Regions from separate parts of the Bacillus sp. GbtcB14 genome, predicted to be linked through region 3. Evidence: riboswitches for the same ligand, from Rfam matches in the RefSeq annotation. Region 3 holds a riboswitch; each other region holds the start of a gene.

Region 1 (6,675 bases), on a different contig from region 3:
GTATACCAAAAAAAGTATTTATTTTTGTGTATAAATTCAATATATATTTTATCGGATTATCTTTGAAAGATCGGTACACAGTGTCTCCTCTTTCTAAGCTTTTTGTTCGTGTTTTTTGTTAGTAGGGACATGAATGTATCTAGCTATGAATAATAAAACAGCCATAAAGAATACAGGAAATACGGTAGATAAATAAAAACCATTACTAATAATATTTGTTATTAGGGCACTTAATAGAAAGATGGCATTATATATATGGGCAATTTTTTGTTTTAGTTGTACTTGAAAGGATTCCATCATAATTTCTAAAGCAACAAAAGCAATGATAATAGATAAAAATACAGTATTTGTATTGTAAATGATTAAACAACAGATTAAACCTAAAAAGGCTAAGTATTCAATTAAGAGAGGTATATTGATATTGCGTTGCATACAATTTACCTAACTAAATATGGCAGTGGGTTTACTGCATTTGTTTTTTCAAAATTCCATTCTCCATTGTGTAATTCAAAATGAAGGTGTTGCCCGTATGAATGACCTGTGTTTCCCATATGACCTACTAATTGTCCAGCTTGTACTTGATCACCAGCTTGTACAGTGCGATCTTTCATGTGTGCATAGACTGTTGTATATAATTTCCCGTTTATTTGATGGGCGATGAACACAACATTGCCATAGCTAGCTGAATAATATGATTTCACAACTTTACCTGCAGCTGCCGCCTGGATAGAGACATTACCCTGAGCTGCAATATCTATACCATAATGCATTTGTTCCCAACGCATATCAAAGGTTGAGCTAATTCTTCCTTGAGTAGGGAATTTGAAAACAGCTGGAATGGAAGTAGGTTGAGCTGTTTGAGTTTGATTTTGATTTTGCACCACATAATGTTTTGCCACATATCCGTATCCTGTGCCAAAACGAACTTTATACCAAGTTCCTACAGTTTCCACTACTTGTATTTGTGTACCATTTTGTAATGAACCAAGTAGTGCACTACTTGTACTAGCGTTGCTACGTACATTAAGTTTAGGTGTTGCAACTGTGTATTTCGTATTATTTTCTGTGATGCCTTTTACTAAAGGTTGTGAACCATTAGACACGAATGCTTTTTGTACGTAACCTGTTTTGCCATTATGTAAAATTTTATACCACTCGCCTTGTTCTTCTTGAATGGTAACGAATTTCCCATTTGGTAATACATCTAAAATTGAAGATTCTAAATTAGGTTCAGAACGAACGTTTAATGCATTGGCATTAACGATGTATTGATTATTAGATTGAAGTTTGTTTTTTAGTAGAATAGCATCTTTTTGTACGTAACCTACTTTATTATTAACAGATACTTTATACCAGCCATTAGTTGTTTCAAGTATGTTTACTTTCGTATTAAAGCGAATCGTATCAATTGATGAGCTATTTGCGTTATCTTTTGTATGTAAGGCTACTTGATCGACTTTGACATATCCAGTTTTCACATTAGATAATTGTTCAGCGTTGGCTGTTTGTACATTTGTTTCTCCCATAGAAGGAAGTAAAGAGGCAATTGCGACAGTAGTTGCTGTTAAAGCAGTAGCTTTCATATTCATATAATAGAGACCTCCTCTAGTTGTATAGTTGTAATTTTATTATAGTATAAAGATATAATATAGTGGGTGTATTCACATAAATGTAATATGAAATCAACATAAAAATAAATTTTTTGAGGATAATGATTCCTTTTTATCCAATTAATTAGGATGATAATTTCTAAGATAGAACATAAGTATTATATAGTTTTGTTATTTTGTTGACAATTGAGAAAATTAAAATAGTTGATGATGTCTTATTACGATGTTATACTGACAGTGATAATTTTATAGTTTGCTAGGAGAGCTGGTGTTGCCAGCTGAGAGTAGGCCGTAAGCCTTTGATCCTTTTCATTACCTGATCTAGATTATGCTAGCGTAGGGAAGCAATTCGGACACTAATAATGAGTCCCCGTTTCTTTGCGTATAGAAACGGGGCTTTTTTATTTGAAAATTTCATATTGAAACCACTAGGGGTGCTTGTTGTGCTGAGAGAGGAATAATCCTTAACCCTTACAGACCTGATCTAGGTAATACTAGCGAAGGGAAGTGGAGCAACGAATAAATTATAATTTTATTTGCTGTAACCACTTCTTATTTAGAAGTGGTTTTTTATTTAGATATATAAATTGAAAGGGGATAGCGAAATGAAATTTTGCGATAGATTATTAGATACTGTACAACCAGTTTGGGAGATGAGTCATAATCATCCGTTTGTAGTAGGTATGGGGGATGGCACGTTAGAAAAAGATAAGTTTCAGTATTACATTATTCAAGATTATTTATATTTGTTAGATTATGCAAAGCTATATGCTATTGGTGTTGTAAAAGCAACGAATCCACAAGTAATGGGGAAATTTGCTGAACAAATTGATGGCATATTAAATGGAGAAATGACAATCCATAAACAGTATGCAAAAAGACTTGGAATTTCTATAGAGGAGATAGAGTCTGCAAAGCCATCTGCTAAAAATTTAGCGTATACAAATTATATGATGTCTGTATCTCATAATGGCACACTTGCGGAATTAATAGCAGCACTTCTTCCATGTATGTGGAGCTATTGGGAAATTGGAAAGCGTTTAAATGATATTCCTGGAGCAAGAGATCATGAATTCTTTGGGGAGTGGATTCAAGGATATAGTTCTGAAGAATACGGTAACCTTTGTATTTGGTTAATAGATTTATTAAATGAAATGGCAGTTGGAAAGTCTGAAAAAGAGCTAGATCGATTAGAGGAGATTTTCCTATATTCCAGTCGATTTGAATATTTATTCTGGGATATGTCCTATCGTAAGGAGATGTGGGGATTTGAGGAGCAAGAACATACTACAGTTTCATAATGTTTCTTTTCATTATGATGAGAAGCCAATCATCAATGAATTAAATGCTTCTATACAAGATAAAGAGTTTGTAAGTATTATCGGACCGAGTGGATGCGGGAAAAGTACTTTATTTCGCCTTATTACAGGTTTAGAAGAAGCAAGTACTGGACAGATAGAGCTGACAGAAACAAAGAGCCATCCTGTAGGGTATATGCCTCAAAAAGATATGCTTCTGCCGTGGAGAACGATTATTGAGAATGCTGCTCTGCCGCTAGAGTGCCAAGGTGTACAGAAGAAAGAAGCACAAATAAAGGCAAAGGAATTGTTACATAAATTTGGCTTACAAGGGTATGAGACAAAATATCCGAAAGATTTATCTGGTGGTATGAGGCAACGCGTATCTTTTATTCGAACTTTATTAACGGGCGGGGAGATATTGCTGTTAGATGAACCGTTTAGCGCGTTGGACGCTTTAACGAAGGCATCTTTGCAAGAGTGGCTGTTTGAACAATGGAAAGAGTGGGAAAAAACAATTTTATTTATTACTCATGATGTGGAAGAAGCATTGTTTCTTTCTAATCGAGTTTTCGTTGTAGAAAATCAACCGATAACTACTTTAACCGAGAGGGTTGTACCACTTGATCGTAATCGAACAAGAAAAGATTTATATAAGCCTGAAGTGTTAGCGCTTAAAGATGAGCTTCTTAGTATGTTACAAAGGCAGGTACTCGTATGATGAGCCGGTTGAAGGAGTTATTACCTGCCCTTACACTTTCTAGCATTTTACTTGTCTTTTGGGAAGTAGGCGCAAGAATTATAGATGAAATGTACATTTTACCGTCACCGTCTGCAATTGTAATGAAGATATGGAAACTAAAAGATATATTATTCACGGTTCATTTGCCGGCAACATTATACGTCGTTTTAATAGGGGTAGCTATTTCTATCGTACTTGGAGTAGGACTAGCGATGTTAATGAATGCGAGTAATTGGATGGAAAGAGCATTTTATCCATTATTAGTTGCCTCACAAACGATTCCGATTACAGCGCTTGCTCCACTTTTCGTTTTATGGTTTGGATATACGATCTGGAGTAAGGTTGTTGTTACGGTTTTAATTACGTTTTTCCCAATTGCGGTCAATACGTATGATGGGCTGCGCAGTACGAAAAAAGAATGGGAGGAGCTCTTAGTTACGTATGGGGCAACGAAAAAAGATGTTTTTCTTAAATTAAAGTTACCATCTGCTCTTCCTTATTTTTTCTCAGCTCTAAAAATTGCAGTTCCGCTTAGTGTAATTGGGGCAGCAATCGGTGAATGGCTCGGTGCACAAGCTGGGCTTGGATATTTCAGTAAAAGAATGATGACGCAGTTAGACGGAGCAGGTGTATTTGCACCCATTGTATTGTTATCATTATTAGCTATTTTCTTCGTCATACTTATCTCGGTATTAGAAAAGAAATTTATTAGTTGGAGGAAGTATTCATGAAATTGTTAAAATGCATCTTTGTGTTGACATTATTAGTTGCAATGATTACTGGATGTTCTAGTAATTCAGCATCAGATAAGGGGAAAAAGGAAAAAGAAATAACGGTCATGCTTGATTGGTACCCAAATGCGGTACATAGCTTTATTTATGCAGCAATTGAAAAAGGCTATTTTAAAGAAGAAGGAGTAAAGGTGAATATAAAATTCCCTTCTAATCCGACTGATCCATTAACTTTAGCAGCTGCAGGAAAAGTAACGGTTGGCTTATATTATCAGCCAGATGTTGTCATGGCAAAAGCAAATGAACAAATTCCGGTGAAATCAATTGGAGCTGTCGTACGTTCACCATTAAATCATGTTGTATCGCTGAAATCAGCAGGCATTCAATCGCCAAAAGATTTAGAGGGGAAAACAGTTGGATATTCTGGAACACCTTTAAGTGAGATGTATTTAAAAACGATGGTAAAAGAAGCTGGTGGTAATCCGGATACAGTGAAAGTAGTCGATGTTGGCTTTGATCTAGTACCGGCATTAATTACGAAAAAAGTAGATGCGGTAACAGGGGCATACATTAACCATGAAGTACCTGTTATGCGTCATGAAGGTCATGAACCAGCGTACTTTAATCCAGCTGATTACGGTGTACCGAATTATCATGAGCTTGTATTTGTAACAGGTGATAAAACGTTGAAAAAAGATAAAGAAGCGTTACAAGCCTTCTTACGTGGTACGAAAAAAGGCTATGATTTCATGAAGAAAAATCCAGATGAAGCATTAAATATTTTATTAAATCATCAAGAAAAAGAAAACTTCCCACTTGTACCAGAAGTTGAAAAAGAAAGTATGAAAATTTTATTAGAGAAAATGGAAACGAAAGATGAGCCATTCTTATCAGATTCAAAAGAATCATGGGAGAAACAAAATAAATGGCTGAAAGATAAAGGAATGACGAAAGAAATCGTTCCGGCCGATGAGTTATTCGAAAACATTTTAAAGTAGGCGAATGAATATGAAAAATGAGCTTCATGTAATCTCAAATGGTCACATGTCATTCGAAGAGTTAGTGAATGTAGCGATGCAAATTGAAAGTGAGATTGATTATTTGCATATTCGTGAGCGTGAGAAGAGTACGAAGGATTTGTATGAAGGTGTGGAAAGTCTTTTGAAGAAAGGCTTTCCGGCATCAAAAATAGTGATAAATGATCGAATTGATATCGCTATTTTATTAAACATTCCACGCGTGCAGCTAGGATATCGAAGCGCAAATGTAAAGTCGGTGAAAGAAAAGTTTTCTTATTTGCATGTCGGCTATTCTGTACATTCTTTAGAAGAGGCGATCGATGCATTTAAGAATGGAGCGGATTCACTCGTCTATGGTCATGTATTTCCGACAGATTGTAAAAAAGGTGTGCCAGCGAGAGGGCTTGAAGAGGTTTCAGACATTGCAAAGTGTTTATCCATACCGATAACAGCAATTGGTGGAATTACCACGGAAAACACTGGGGATGTTCTTACTAACGGTGTCAGTGGTATTGCTGTTATGTCTGGGATTATAAGTAGTAGTAACCCGTACAGCAAAGCGAGATCTTATAAGGAATCAATAAGAAAGTGGGCGGAAAAACATGTGTAAGAAGTATGATGTAGCGATAATTGGCGGTGGTGTAATTGGTAGTTCAGTTGCACATTTTCTAGCAGAAAGAGGACATAAAGTAGCGATTGTAGAGAAGCAAAGAATTGCATCTGAAGCCTCGAAAGCAGCCGCTGGTTTACTTGGGGTTCAGGCAGAATGGGACGCTTATGACCCGTTATTTGAACTTGCTAGAGAAAGCCGTGCTATATTTCCACAACTTGCAGAAGTTTTACGTGAAAAAACAGGCATCGATATTGGGTATGAAGAAAAAGGCATTTATCGCATTGCTCAAAATGAAGAGGAGAAGGAAAGAATTCTTCATATTATGGATTGGCAGCAGAAAACAGGTGAAGATTCTTACTTTCTAACGGGAGACCTTTTACGAGAGAAAGAGCCGTTTCTATCTGAGTCAATTATAGGGGCTGTATATTATCCGAAAGATGGTCACGTTATTGCACCAGAGCTTACGAAAGCCTTCGCACATTCCGCATCATTCTCGGGTGCGGATATATATGAACAGACAGAAGTGTTTGATGTTCGTATTGAAAATAATAAAGTGAATGGGATTGTGACAAGCGAAGGTATTATCACTTGCGAAAAAGTGGTTATTGCGGGTGGCTCATGGAGCACGAAGTTACTAGGACATTTTCACCGCGAATGGGGTA
Region 2 (6,675 bases), on a different contig from region 3:
TAAGTTTTAACATGTTTCAAAATAGTATGATGTCTATATTTGAAAGGCATTCTTTTGAAACAGGAGATACGGTATTACATAAATTAGACGCGAAAATATTGAGAGATGTTGCAAAAGACCCGACGGCAGAAAGAGAAAAGAGAGAGAAGTTAGTAGAGAAGTTAGATGAATCAACGGAAGAATTGAACAGTGTTGGACAAACGTATATTGTTGGAGCAAAAGAAAATGAAAAAGGTGAGTTACAAGTTGTCGCTTTGGCTACAGGGTTAGCAAATGTTGTTGAAGTAGAACCGGGAGACTATTATAAACAACCAGATCTTTGGATGGAAACATATGATAAAGTAATGAGCACAAAAAAAGCAAACATGACAGTAGTATATGAAGACGCATTGGGATCATGGGTAACGATATTAGAGCCAATTAAAGATGAGGAAGGTAATATTGTGGCAATTGTTGCAGCCGATGTAGATGCCTCTATTGTTCCTATTACAAAGGAAAAATTCATTGTACAAGGTTTAATGTTTATTTGTATTTCTGTTTTAATTGCAACGGTTATTCAATTCCTAATCGTACGTAACGCACTTGCTCCATTGCGGGATTTACGTGAAGGATTGCGCAAAGTCGGTGAAGGTGACTTAAGTATTAAATTAGAGGAAAGACCAGATGATATTGGTATTATTAATGCGTATTTTAATAATACTATTGAGAAGTTTAAAGGGATTATAGACAAAGTGAAGCAGACAGCAGAACAGGTTTCCTCATCTTCACAAGAATTGTCAGTGAGTACGAAAGAGAATAGCATGGCAGTCCAAGGAATCGTAAGTTCTATAGTGGAGTTAAGGGCTGGCGTTCAATTACAAGAAACTGCAGTACCAAAGTATTTAGATATTATATATGAAATGGAAGATAGGATGGAAGAGATAACGAATGCTGCAAAACAAATGGCGAAAGAGTCTGAAGGTATAGAGCACCATTCAGGAAAAGGAAATGGTATTATTGAACAGACGATTAATCAAATGAACATCATACAAAATGCAGTACAAGATTTATCTTCTATTATTTATTCTTTGGAAACAAGATCAAAAGAAATTAGTGATATTGTAACAGTAATTACCGGTATTTCAAATCAAACGAATTCGCTAGCTTTAAATTCTTCTATTGAAGCTTCACGTGCTGAGGAAACCGGACGAGGATTTGCTGTTGTTGCTGATGAAGTGCGTAAATTAGCAGAGCAGACGGAAGCATCAGCAAAAGATATAGCAAAATTAATAGGGGAAACGCGAGCTGGTACGGAAGAAGCTATTGTTTCAATGGAAAATGCTTTAAAAGAAGTAGAATCGGGTATGAAACTTGTTGAAAGTAGTGGTGCTTTCTTTGGTGGAATTTCAAACTCAGCACAATCTGTTACAAATCAGGTTAGAGTTGTTTCTGACAATTCAAGTGATATATTGCAAAATAGCCAAAATATTGTGCGGATTGTAGATGAACTATCACTTATTGCAAATACGTATGCGAATAGTAGTAGTAATGTTGAAGAAAGTATGAAAGAGCAGGAAATGTCTGTACAAGATATTGCGGAATTAGCTAGTTCTTTAAGCTGGCTTTCGCAGGAGTTACAAGAGTTAATAGGAGAATTCAAAAGTTAAATGAAATGATTATACGCGCTTTTGTTTGTTCAATAAAATAAATCATGCTACAATGAAAACGAATTAAGGACCGGGGAGCCAATTGGCTGAGAGGATGTAAACAAACATCGACCCTCAACCTGATCTGGATAATGCCAGCGTAGGGAGTTACTTAAAGTGATGTAGCATATGTTATTCTATAATAACTTGCATACAAGGCTTTCCTACGTAGTAGGAAAGCCTTTTCTTGTTTTAAAATTTAATTTCATAAGGGGGATTTTACTATGTCACAACAAGTTACGATTTCATTTTCAGTAGTACCACAAGCGAAGCACAAAGATGTGTATTCTGTTGTTGATAAAGCAATTGAGGTTGTACAACAATCGGGAGTTCGTTATGAAGTAGGGGCAATGGAAACAACGTTGGAAGGAGAATTAGATGTACTTCTTGATGTCATTAAACGTGCGCAACAAGCTTGTGTGGATGCTGGAGCAGAGGAAGTGATTACTTCTATTAAAATCCATTATCGTCCAAGCACTGGTGTAACGATAGATGAAAAGGTTTGGAAGTACCGTGATGAATATGCAAAACCAGAAGCAATCTAAAATAATTACAACAATTTGGCTTATCCTTCTCATTGCGATATGGGAAGGATCTGTTTCATTATTTAAAATTGAACCGTGGATTTTACCGAAGCCTTCTGCCATTGTTCAAGAATTAATTGGAATGAAAGATTTACTATTACCGAATACGATGCAAACGTTACAAGAGGTTATAATCGGACTATTTTTTGCGATTTTAATTGGGACAAGTATTGCAATTATTATGGACGTTATCCCTTTATTTCGTATTTTAATAAATCCATTGCTTGTTATTTCGCAAACGATTCCAATCGTTGTACTTGCACCGTTATTTATTATTTGGTTTGGATATGGAATGCTACCGAAAGTAATGGTAGTCATACTCGTTTGTTTCTTCCCGATTGCGCTTAGCATTTTAGAAGGTTTTCAAACGGTAGATAAAAATATGTTGAAGTTGTTGCAAACGATGAAGGCAACGAAATGGCAAGTTTACCAGAAAGTAAAGTTTCCAGCAGTGCTTCCATACTTTTTCTCAGGTTTAAAAATTGCAGTTACATATAGCGTAATGGGAGCGATCATTGGGGAATGGCTCGGTGCCAGTGAAGGATTAGGGGTTATGCTTACGAGAGCTACAAAATCCTTTTTAACAGCCCGAGTATTTGGTGTGGCAGCAATTATTGTTATGGTGACATTATGTCTGTATTTTATCGTGGAGTTTATGGCAAGAATAACAGCACCATGGATATATAGAAAGGACGGCAGAAAATGAAAAAAGGTTTAAAAGTTATGTTGGCTGCCTTATTAGCAGTAGGTGTGGCTGGATGTAATCCGGCGAAGAAAGAAGATAGTGCAAGTAAAGATCAAAAAGTAAAAGTAGTTTTAGATTGGTTTCCAAATACGAACCATACTGGCTTATATGTAGCGCAAGCGAAAGATTATTATAAAAAGCAAGGCTTAGATGTAGAAATTATTCAGCCTGGTGATAATGTGACAGCGGAGCAAATGATAGCTTCAGGAAAAGCTGACTTCGCAATAAGCGCACAAGAAAATGTAACATTGGCTCGTGTAGAAGGTATTCCTGTTGTATCTGTCGGAGCGATTATTCAGCATAACACTTCGGCATTTGCATCGCTTAAGAAAGATAACATGACTTCACCGAAAGATTTTGAAGGTAAACGTTACGGAGGATGGGGAGGACCAGCAGAAGAAGCAACGCTGAAGACCATTATGGAGAAACATCAAGCTGATTTTAATAAAGTTGAAAAAATCATCTTAGGACAAACCGATTTCTTTAAATCAATCGGCCGTGATGCAGACTTTGAATGGATTTATTACGGATGGGATGGAATTGAAGCGAAGCGCCAAGGAAAAGAGTTAAATACGATTATGGTGAAAGACTTAGACCCAGCGCTTGATTTCTATAGTCCTGTTATTATTACGAGTGAAAAACATACGAAGCAAGATAAAGACTTTGTGAAAAAGTTTATGAGTGCAACGACAGAAGGGTATAATTTTGCAATTAAAGAGCCGAAAGAAGCTGCTGATATTTTAATTAAAGCTGTTCCAGATGTAAATAAAGACTTAGTACAAGAAAGTCAAAAGTGGTTAAGCACGAAGTATCAAGATGATGCAAAAGCTTGGGGAGTACAGAAGGAAGATGTTTGGACGAATTACATGAATTTCTTATATGATAACAAAGTAATTAAGAAGAAAATTGATGTAAAAGATGCCTTTACAAATGAGTTCCTTCCAAGCGAAAAATGAGCGGATTACAAATAAAAGATATTGTGAAATCTTTCGATGGAAAGAATGTATTAGCAAATATTAGTGCTTCTATACGAGAGGGAGAGTTCGTTTCTTTTGTAGGCCCAAGTGGTTGCGGGAAAAGCACATTATTAAATATGATTGCAAATGTTGAAAATCCAACAAGTGGGAATGTAACGTATAACGATAAGCAAATGCAAGAGCAAGATGTTGTAAGTTATATGCCGCAACAGGATTTATTACTGCCGTGGCGATCAGCTTTGCAAAATATAGTTCTTCCATTGGAAATCGAAGGGAAACCGAAAAAACAAAGGCTGACAGAGGGAATGGAAGCATTAAAGCAGTTTGAACTAGATGAATATGCAGACCATTATCCAGATGAATTGTCTGGTGGGATGCGTCAAAGAATTAGTTTTCTGCGCACATATTTATGTGAAAAGCCAATTATGCTACTTGATGAGCCTTTTGGAAAATTAGATGCCTTTACAAAAATGGAAGTACATAGCTGGCTTTTAAACTCTTGGCACCAAGAGAAGCAAACAATCGTTATGGTCACACATGACTTAGATGAGGCAATCTTGCTTTCAGATCGCGTATTTATTTTATCTCAAAGACCAGCCTCAATAGTTGGTGAGGTACAAGTGAAATTACCTAGGCCGAGAACGATGGATATGTTAACATCACTTGAGTTAAAGAAGGATAAGGAAGAAATTCTGAGAGTATTAGCCCCGTATATGAGAAAATAGAAAAAGTCTTTTAACAGTTTTTGGTATGATTACTGTTAAGAGGCTTTTTTATATAGGGGGAGAAAGATGAAATCTATAGAGCAAATAGTTGATTCGTTAACACTCATCTTTACAAGTCCATATGCATTAGAAAAGATGTATAAAGAAATTTACGAAGAAAATGAAAAAACGGAGAAGGAACAAAAGAAAAAATAGAGAATAGAATATAACAGAGTAGTTTATACTCTTAATATAACAAATGTTAAAGGAGTGAAAGGATAAAATGACTTTATCAACTGTTCTTCAAATGGTTTTAGCTTGATACGGGAGAAGTCTGCCCATTTTTAAAGATTAAGCTAAATTGAAGACAGCAGGTAAAGAACCTTAATCCTTTTTTACGATAATATGTAATGGGTAAGGTGTATTCACCTTACCCATTTTTTATATATACAATTAAATAAGGCTTTATACTGTTGCTCTCTCTATTTAGCGTATGAACTATAAGTAGAGGAGAGAAAAAAATGAGTATATTAACAGTAGAAAATTTAAGTCATTCGTATGGTGAGAAAACCATTTTATATAATGCATGTTTTCGACTATTAAAGGGCGAGCATGTTGGGTTAGTTGGGAAAAATGGAATTGGAAAATCAACATTGTTAAGGATTTTAACAGGAGAACTTATACATGATGACGGAAACATTGAATGGTTTCCACATGTGAAGATAGGTTTTTTACAGCAGCATATGGATTTACAAGAAGGAATAACAATTGAGGGATACTTACAAAGTGCATTTTCTAATCTGTATGCGATTGAGTGTGAAATGTTAAAAATTGCTGAAGAAATGAATGGAGCAGGAGAAATAGAAAAACTGTTAGTAAAGTATGGAGAATTACAAACTATATTAGAAAGTTCTAATTTCTATCAAATTCATACTGAAATTGAAGAAGTAGCAATCGGCTTAGGCTTACTTGAAATAGGTTTGAAAAAGGATGTTTCACAGTTAAGTGGAGGACAGCGAACAAAGTTATTACTTGGGAAGCTCCTTTTAGAAAAAGCTGATGTTTTATTGCTAGATGAGCCAACAAATTATTTAGATACAGCTCATATAGAATGGTTGCAATCGTATTTGAGACTGTATGAAAAAGCTTATGTAATCATTTCACATGACGAAGTATTTTTGAACAGTATTACGAATGTTATTTATCATCTAGAAGAACGGAAAGTGAAGCGGTACGTAGGAAATTATGAAAAATTTGTGCAAAGTTATCAATTGCAAAGGAAACAATTACAATCGGCGCATGCGAAACAACAAAAAGAAATTGCGCAGTTAGAAACATTTATTCAAAAAAATAAAGTTCGAAAAGCGAAACAAGCTAAAAGTAGAGAGAAAGTATTAGAGAAAATGCAAAGGATTGAAAAGGTTAATCATGTAACTCGATCCCGTTTTGATTTTACTGTTTATGAGGAGCCAGTAAGTCGTATATTGCAAGCTGAGAAACTAAGGATAGGTTATAGTGATCCGTTATGTCCAGAGTTGAATTTACAAGTGAAAAAGGGAGAAAAGATAGCGATTGTTGGTCATAATGGAATTGGAAAAACGACGATGTTAAAAACGTTATTAGGCCAAATAAAGCCGCTAAGTGGTTCGATTTCTGTTGGCGAGCGAGTAAATCCTGCCTATTTTGCACAGGAAGAGTTTGCTTCAGAAACAACACCATTAGAGAAAGTTTGGGCAGAACGACCAGATATGACCAGGAAAGAAGTACGCCAAGCACTAGCAAAGTGTGGCTTGAAAGAAGAGCACGTATTAAAACCTATTCGTTTATTAAGCGGCGGAGAACAAACGAAAGTGCGTTTATGTGAACTTATCGTAACGAAAAGCAATGTTTTAATTTTAGATGAACCGACTAATCATTTGGATATAGAAACAAAGAAGTCTTTGCAGGAAGCGTTACAACAATATACAGGAACAGTTTTAC
Region 3 (6,675 bases):
ATTCTATACGCAATTGGAATTGCAATTTTACTACCAGGATTTATTTTCTTCTGGAATTTATTCTTGAAGGATCGAACTTTTTTGAAGGAAAAATAATATAGTGGGGAGTCTGTTCCAAACGGCATTTTGGGATGGACTCCTTTTGTCATGTTTTGTCGATAAGTCGATATATTTTCAAAACCGCTGATATATTTTGAGTTGCGCCGATATATTTCAATAATCGCTCATATAAATGTCATTTTCTATCTTACCGCCCCCACAATTTATAGACTCCTCTCACAATAGTTATTTCACTATTCGTGACACTTGTCCTTTAGCTTGAAAAACACATATTCACTTTATTCCATCATACGTCTAGTTCTTCCTATTTTTTGCTGAATATACTACCAATACAGACCTTGAGACAAGCTACATTGGTTTAAGGAAAAGTAGAAAGGTAGGTAAAATATGAGCATTGAAATATGGATTACTATTATTGTATTCTTCTTAACGATGATTGTTATCTTTTGGCGACCTCGTGGTTTAAATGAGGCGTGGCCGGCAGCAATTGGCGCTGGCATTATCCTGATTACTGGACTTGTATCAAAACCAGACGTCATGGACATTATCAGTAAAATCGGCGGTGCCTCGATAACAATATTAGCGACTATCGTTATGGCGGTTATATTAGAAAGCTTCGGCTTCTTTCACTGGTCTGCAGCGAAACTTGCAAACCTAGCAAAAGGATCCGGCCGCCGTTTGTACTGGTATATTCAATTATTATGTTTTCTTATGACTCTTTTATTTAATAACGACGGTAGTATTTTAATTACGACTCCAATTTTAATTCTTCTCCTAAAAAATCTTCAATTAAAACCTCATCAACAAATCCCTTATTTATTAAGCGGCGCTTTAATCGCCACTGCATCTAGTGCACCAATTGGTGTAAGTAATATCGTAAACTTAATCGCATTAAATATCGTTCATATGACTCTTTATATGCACACAGCGATGATGTTTGTACCTGCAACATTAGGACTATTGTTTATGTCATGGCTTATGTACACAGTTTTAAAGAAAAAACTACCAGAAAGATTACCTGTTTCTTCATATGATATCGAAGAAATATTCTTCACGAAAAACTTCCATCCGTTAAAAGGAAAAAATTCTGTTGATACGAAACAAAAACGTACGAAATTCATGCTAAGAGTATTAGGCTTCGTCTTCCTTATGCGCTGTCTTCTATTCGTTGCATCCTTCTTATCCATCCCAATCGAAATTGTTGCTGTACTCGGTTCACTCGTTCTTCTCATCTGGAGATGGTACTACTTACGAACGAATCCTATCGATATTTTGAAAAAGACACCGTGGCACATTTTAATTTTCGCTTTCTCTATGTATGTCATTATTTACGGGCTTCATAACGCAGGATTAACAGCGGTGCTTGTCAATTGGCTTGAACCACTTGTAAGCCAACATCTGCTCTATGCTAGCTTTGCAATGGGCGGGCTCGTCTCCCTCCTCTCTAACGTCTTCAATAACCATCCTGCACTTATGATTGGTACAATCACATTAACAGAAATGGGACTAGACCCAGTCACATTAAAAACTATCTATCTCGCAAACATTATTGGTAGTGACATCGGTTCACTATTATTACCAATCGGTACGCTAGCTTCCCTCATTTGGATGTATATCCTGAAACAAAACAAAATTAAAGTAAAATGGAAAGACTATTTAAGTGTATCCCTTATCGTTATTCCTCTCACAACAGTCGTCACATTATTCCTCTTATACTACTGGGTACACCTCTTCTTCGCCTTATAAACGACAAAAGCCCGCTTTGCTACCGTCTTAGCAAAGCGGGCTTCTTCTATATTTAAGTTAGGTACTACAGTGTGATCAATCAAGTAAAGAGGTGTAACGTGTTATTGGTATAAATGACTACCAGTGTCTTTAAATTCTTTCGCTTTCTCTTTCATCCCTTTTTCAATTGCTTCTGTCGTTTCTAAATCATTTTCTTTCGCATATTCACGAATATCATGTGAAATTCTCATACTACAAAACTTCGGCCCACACATGGAGCAGAAATGAGCTGTTTTCGCACCTTCTGCTGGCAATGTTTCATCGTGATATTCCATCGCACGTTCAGGATCTAAAGATAAATTAAATTGATCGCGCCAACGGAATTCAAAGCGAGCTTTTGAAAGTGCATCATCACGCTGATGAGCCGTTTTGTGCCCTTTCGCAAGATCAGCCGCATGCGCAGCGATTTTGTACGTAATAACTCCCTCACGAACATCATCTTTATTCGGTAAACCTAAATGTTCTTTCGGCGTTACATAACAAAGCATCGCCGTTCCAAACCAGCCAATCATTGCAGCCCCAATTGCGGATGTAATATGGTCATAACCTGGTGCAATATCTGTCGTTAACGGTCCAAGTGTATAGAACGGTGCGCCCTGACAAATATCAAGCTCTTTCTCCATATTCTCTTTAATTAAATGCATCGGTACATGCCCAGGTCCTTCAATCATCACTTGCACATCATGTTTCCAAGCAATCTTCGTTAATTCCCCAAGTGTTTCAAGCTCAGAAAACTGTGCTTCGTCATTTGCATCTGCAATCGAACCTGGACGTAATCCATCTCCAAGAGAGAACGAAACGTCGTACTGCTTCATAATTTCACATATCTCTTCAAAATGAGTGTATAAGAAGTTTTCTTTATGATGGAATAAACACCACTGTGCCATAATTGAACCACCACGTGAAACGATACCTGTCGTACGCTTTGCAGTAATCGGAATGTAACGAAGTAATACGCCCGCGTGAATCGTAAAGTAATCAACACCTTGCTCCGCTTGTTCAATTAACGTATCACGATACACTTCCCACGTTAAATCTTCTGCAATTCCGTTTACTTTTTCCAGCGCTTGATAGATCGGTACAGTCCCAACTGGTACAGGCGCGTTACGAATAATCCACTCACGCGTCGTATGAATATTTTTACCTGTAGATAAATCCATAATCGTATCCGCACCCCAGCGCGTTGCCCACGTCATCTTCTCTACTTCTTCTGCAATAGAAGAAGATACAGCAGAGTTTCCGATATTTGCATTGACCTTCACGTGGAAGTTACGCCCGATAATCATCGGCTCTGCTTCCGGATGGTTAATATTTGCTGGTAAAATGGCACGGCCTTCCGCGATTTCCTTACGAACAAACTCAGGCTCTACTCCTTCACGAATCGCAACATATTCCATCTCAGACGTAATGATGCCATTGCGCGCATAATGCATTTGTGTAACGTTTGCCCCTTGCTTCGCTCTAAGCGGCTGGCGATCCATTTGCGGAAAAACAGGTGTATGTTTCGAAGCCACTTTCACACCGTCATCCTCTGGTTTCACTTCGCGCCCTTCGTATGCTTCTACATCTCCGCGCTCCAGGATCCAAGAGTGGCGCGGCGCCTGCAACCCCTTTTCCAGCTCCACTTTATGCGCAGGATCTGTATAAGGACCGCTCGTATCGTATACACGAATTGGCGGATTCGGAATGCCGTTCGTTTCACTTTGTTCAATCTCGCGCATCGGCACTTTCATACCCGCGCGCGGTCCATCCACATACACTTTCTTACTTCCTGGTAAACTCGATTTCAATTCAATTTGCTCAGCTGAAACAGACTGTTTCATAACCTTTGTTGCCCCCCTGTACGTGACAAGGACGAGATATGGCCAGCGCATGCCAAAATAAAAAGAGCCAGGTCCATAAAAAAATAAGGACCTGGCTCATAAAAGACATCATTATGTAAAGCCGTTAACTTCCCTACGCTGGTACGAGCCAGATCAGGTCCAAAGGGTTAAGAAGATCAAGCGCTTCTCTCTCAGCCTACGCATACGTTAGGCACCCCTAGTTTATCACTGATTTAATTTTCAATACTTTCCCATCATACACGATAATCTGAAAAATGCAAAGTTTATTTCTTTTGTTGCTTATGGAATCATCCACGTTAAATAATATGCCTGCACATACGTCATAATACCAACAATAATGACGAAGAATAAACTATGCTTCACTGTAAAGCGGAATAAATCTGATTCTTTTCCAGCCAGTCCAACTGCCGCACAAGCAATCGCAATCGATTGCGGAGAAATCATTTTTCCTGTTACACCGCCCGTTGTATTTGCTGCAACGAGAAGTACTTCAGATACACCGACTTGCTGCGCTGTAATCGCTTGTAAATTCGAGAACAGTGCATTCGCTGACGTATCAGATCCTGTTAAGAATACCCCAATCCAGCCTAGAAATGGTGAGAAGAACGGGAATAGCCCGCCAGTTCCTGCAAGTGCTAACGCTAATGTAGAAGATAAACCAGAATAATTTGCGATAAACGCGAATCCTAATACGAATCCAATAGATAGAATTGGCATCTTCAGTTCGTTTAATGTTTCTTTAAATGTTACTACTGCATCTTTTGCACTCATTTTCAAAATAAAGATAGAAATGATACAAGCAATTAAAATTGCTGTTCCCGTCGCTGATAAAATATCTAATTTCAGGATTGCTTCATAAGGCGTCGGTTTATTTACAATTGGCTCTGCTTTCATTACTAGATTGTGTAAGCCTGGAACTTCAAACTTAAACACAAGGCTTTCCAATGCACCACCTGGAGCAAATAACGCTTTAAAGAAACTTTGGCTCCAAATGACTACCATTACAGTTAAAATAATGAATGGAGACCACGCTTTTACGACCTTTCCTACCGTTAGTTTCGGCATAGATGTTGCCGTCGTTGCCGCAGCTACTTCACTATTTGCTTCTTTAGACTGATAGATTTCTTTCGGCTGCCAAACTTTTAAGAATAGCGATAAACTCACTAAACTTACAAGTGCTGACGTAATATCCGGAAGTTCTGGTCCTAAGAACGTCGCTGTAATGAACTGCGTAATTGCAAATGAGCTACCCGCTACAAATAGAGCTGGCCATGTTTGTCTTACTCCTTTAAATCCATCCATTAAAAATACGATAAAGAACGGAACAAATAATGATAGAAACGGTAATTGATGTCCAGCCATTTGTCCAATTTTATGTGGATCAATACCAGTTACTTGTCCAGCAACTGTAATCGGAATTCCCATCGCTCCGAACGCTACCGGTGCCGTATTTGCGATTAAACAAAGACCCGCTGCATATAAAGGATTTAACCCAAGACCCGCAAGAAGTGCTGCCGTAATCGCTACTGGTGCACCAAATCCTGCTGCCCCTTCCAAAAATGCTCCAAATGAAAAACCGATTAAAATAACGAGTAAACGATGGTCATTTGTAATGGATAATACAGATGCACGAATGACATCGAATTGACCTGTTTTTACAGATATTTTATATAAAAATACCGACATAATGATAATCCAAGCAATCGGCCATAGTCCGTATAAGAAACCATATCCGGTCGCTGCCATCGCCATCGTGAACGGCATCTTATAAGCGAATAATGCCACTAAAATTGTAAGTACAACTGTAATAAATCCTGCCACATACCCCTTCATGCGGAAAACTGCTAAAGCTAAGAAAAAAAAGATAATCGGAATAAGTGCGACCGCTGCCGAAATCCAAATGTTTCCGAACGGATCATAAACTTGTGTCCATGTGTTCATTGTTCTCTCCCCCTAAAGAATCCCCTTTTAAATAGAATAACCTCATCAATAGACTATCAGGTCATCATACCTTTAAGCCTAAAAATAAAAAACGTTTAAGAAAACGTTTTCAATAACTTTCATTTATACTGTACCATAACAATTTCTATTACAAAAGATTTTTTTGAAAATTATATTATTTAATATAAAAATCTTACAAAATCGTCACGTTGCTGTAATGTTCATCGATAGTAAGCTTGCCAAAACTATTGCATAATAATAGTATAGCAATGGACATTATTTATGAGGTGATATATATGAACGGAAACAAAATATTAGCAGCTTTATCTTACTTTAGCGTACTCTTTGCCCCTATCTTATTCCCTATTATCGTTTGGCTTGTAGGGGATGCTGAAACAAAACCACATGCAAAACGTGCTCTGTGGACACACATTATCCCAAGTATCGCTACATTCATTGGCTTGGTTATTCTAGGAGTTATGGGTCTTGGATCTGATCAGCCTGATGTAACACTTGGAATTGGAACAATGATTGTCTTATGTATTTGCGGAATCATCAGCTTATACTACTTCATTTGGAACATTGTGAAGGGCATTAAAGTATTGAAAGCTTAATTTCCTTTTTAAACAAACGTTTGATTAAAAAGAAAAACCGTCCCAAAAATATCTTTTGGGACGGTTTTTTTATCTTCTGCGTTTCTTCTTTTTTCTCATCATCTTCTTGCGGCGCGTATTCACTTTATCCGCTATAATGTGAAGCGTACTCGCCACAACAATTCCCATTACGAACGTTGTAATTTCAACCTCATGTTCCTTCGCAATTCCTATTAAATTCCCGTCAAGCGCGATTACATTTAATAGGAATAAAAACGGGGAAAACACAATTAACATGTATGCAATACGAATCACATCACCAAGTATAATTGTATGTGTAAAGAAGGAGCGATGCGGCATTACCTTCTTATACGGATACCAAAATATACGTAAGAATCCCCATTTATTATACGCATTACTATACGTATCTAAATCCGGCGTTAAAAATGTAG

Evidence for each region. A riboswitch is a leader RNA that binds a small molecule or an ion and turns the genes downstream of it on or off. The one in region 3 is predicted to bind thiamine pyrophosphate.
Region 1: it holds a riboswitch for thiamine pyrophosphate, as region 3 does, so the genes downstream of both, tenA (thiaminase II) here and thiC (phosphomethylpyrimidine synthase ThiC) in region 3, are expected to answer to the same signal.
Region 2: it holds a riboswitch for thiamine pyrophosphate, as region 3 does, so the genes downstream of both, KVT31_RS21960 (MTH1187 family thiamine-binding protein) here and thiC (phosphomethylpyrimidine synthase ThiC) in region 3, are expected to answer to the same signal.

Annotation. Positions count from the first base shown of each region.
Region 1 covers NZ_JAGXJT010000003.1:4,159-10,833, forward strand. Annotated here, with positions in the region: gene KVT31_RS09020 (hypothetical protein) at 94-432, opposite strand; gene KVT31_RS09025 (SH3 domain-containing protein) at 438-1,589, opposite strand; TPP riboswitch at 1,859-1,970, shown strand; TPP riboswitch at 2,031-2,133, shown strand; gene tenA (thiaminase II) at 2,216-2,911, shown strand; gene KVT31_RS09035 (ABC transporter ATP-binding protein) at 2,880-3,629, shown strand; gene KVT31_RS09040 (ABC transporter permease) at 3,629-4,381, shown strand; gene KVT31_RS09045 (ABC transporter substrate-binding protein) at 4,378-5,379, shown strand; gene tenI (thiazole tautomerase TenI) at 5,390-6,010, shown strand; gene thiO (glycine oxidase ThiO) at 6,003-6,675, shown strand, end outside.
Region 2 covers NZ_JAGXJT010000008.1:114,235-120,909, forward strand. Annotated here, with positions in the region: gene KVT31_RS21955 (methyl-accepting chemotaxis protein) at 1-1,646, shown strand, start outside; TPP riboswitch at 1,708-1,809, shown strand; gene KVT31_RS21960 (MTH1187 family thiamine-binding protein) at 1,910-2,230, shown strand; gene KVT31_RS21965 (ABC transporter permease) at 2,202-2,975, shown strand; gene KVT31_RS21970 (ABC transporter substrate-binding protein) at 2,972-3,970, shown strand; gene KVT31_RS21975 (ABC transporter ATP-binding protein) at 3,967-4,716, shown strand; gene KVT31_RS30620 (hypothetical protein) at 4,783-4,911, shown strand; gene KVT31_RS21980 (ABC-F family ATP-binding cassette domain-containing protein) at 5,217-6,675, shown strand, end outside.
Region 3 covers NZ_JAGXJT010000004.1:307,791-314,465, forward strand. Annotated here, with positions in the region: gene KVT31_RS14195 (cytochrome d ubiquinol oxidase subunit II) at 1-96, shown strand, start outside; gene KVT31_RS14200 (arsenic transporter) at 448-1,806, shown strand; gene thiC (phosphomethylpyrimidine synthase ThiC) at 1,908-3,668, opposite strand; TPP riboswitch at 3,782-3,897, opposite strand; gene lldP (L-lactate permease) at 3,969-5,630, opposite strand; gene KVT31_RS14215 (magnetosome magnetite crystal formation protein family) at 5,927-6,244, shown strand; gene KVT31_RS14220 (metal-binding protein) at 6,314-6,675, opposite strand, start outside.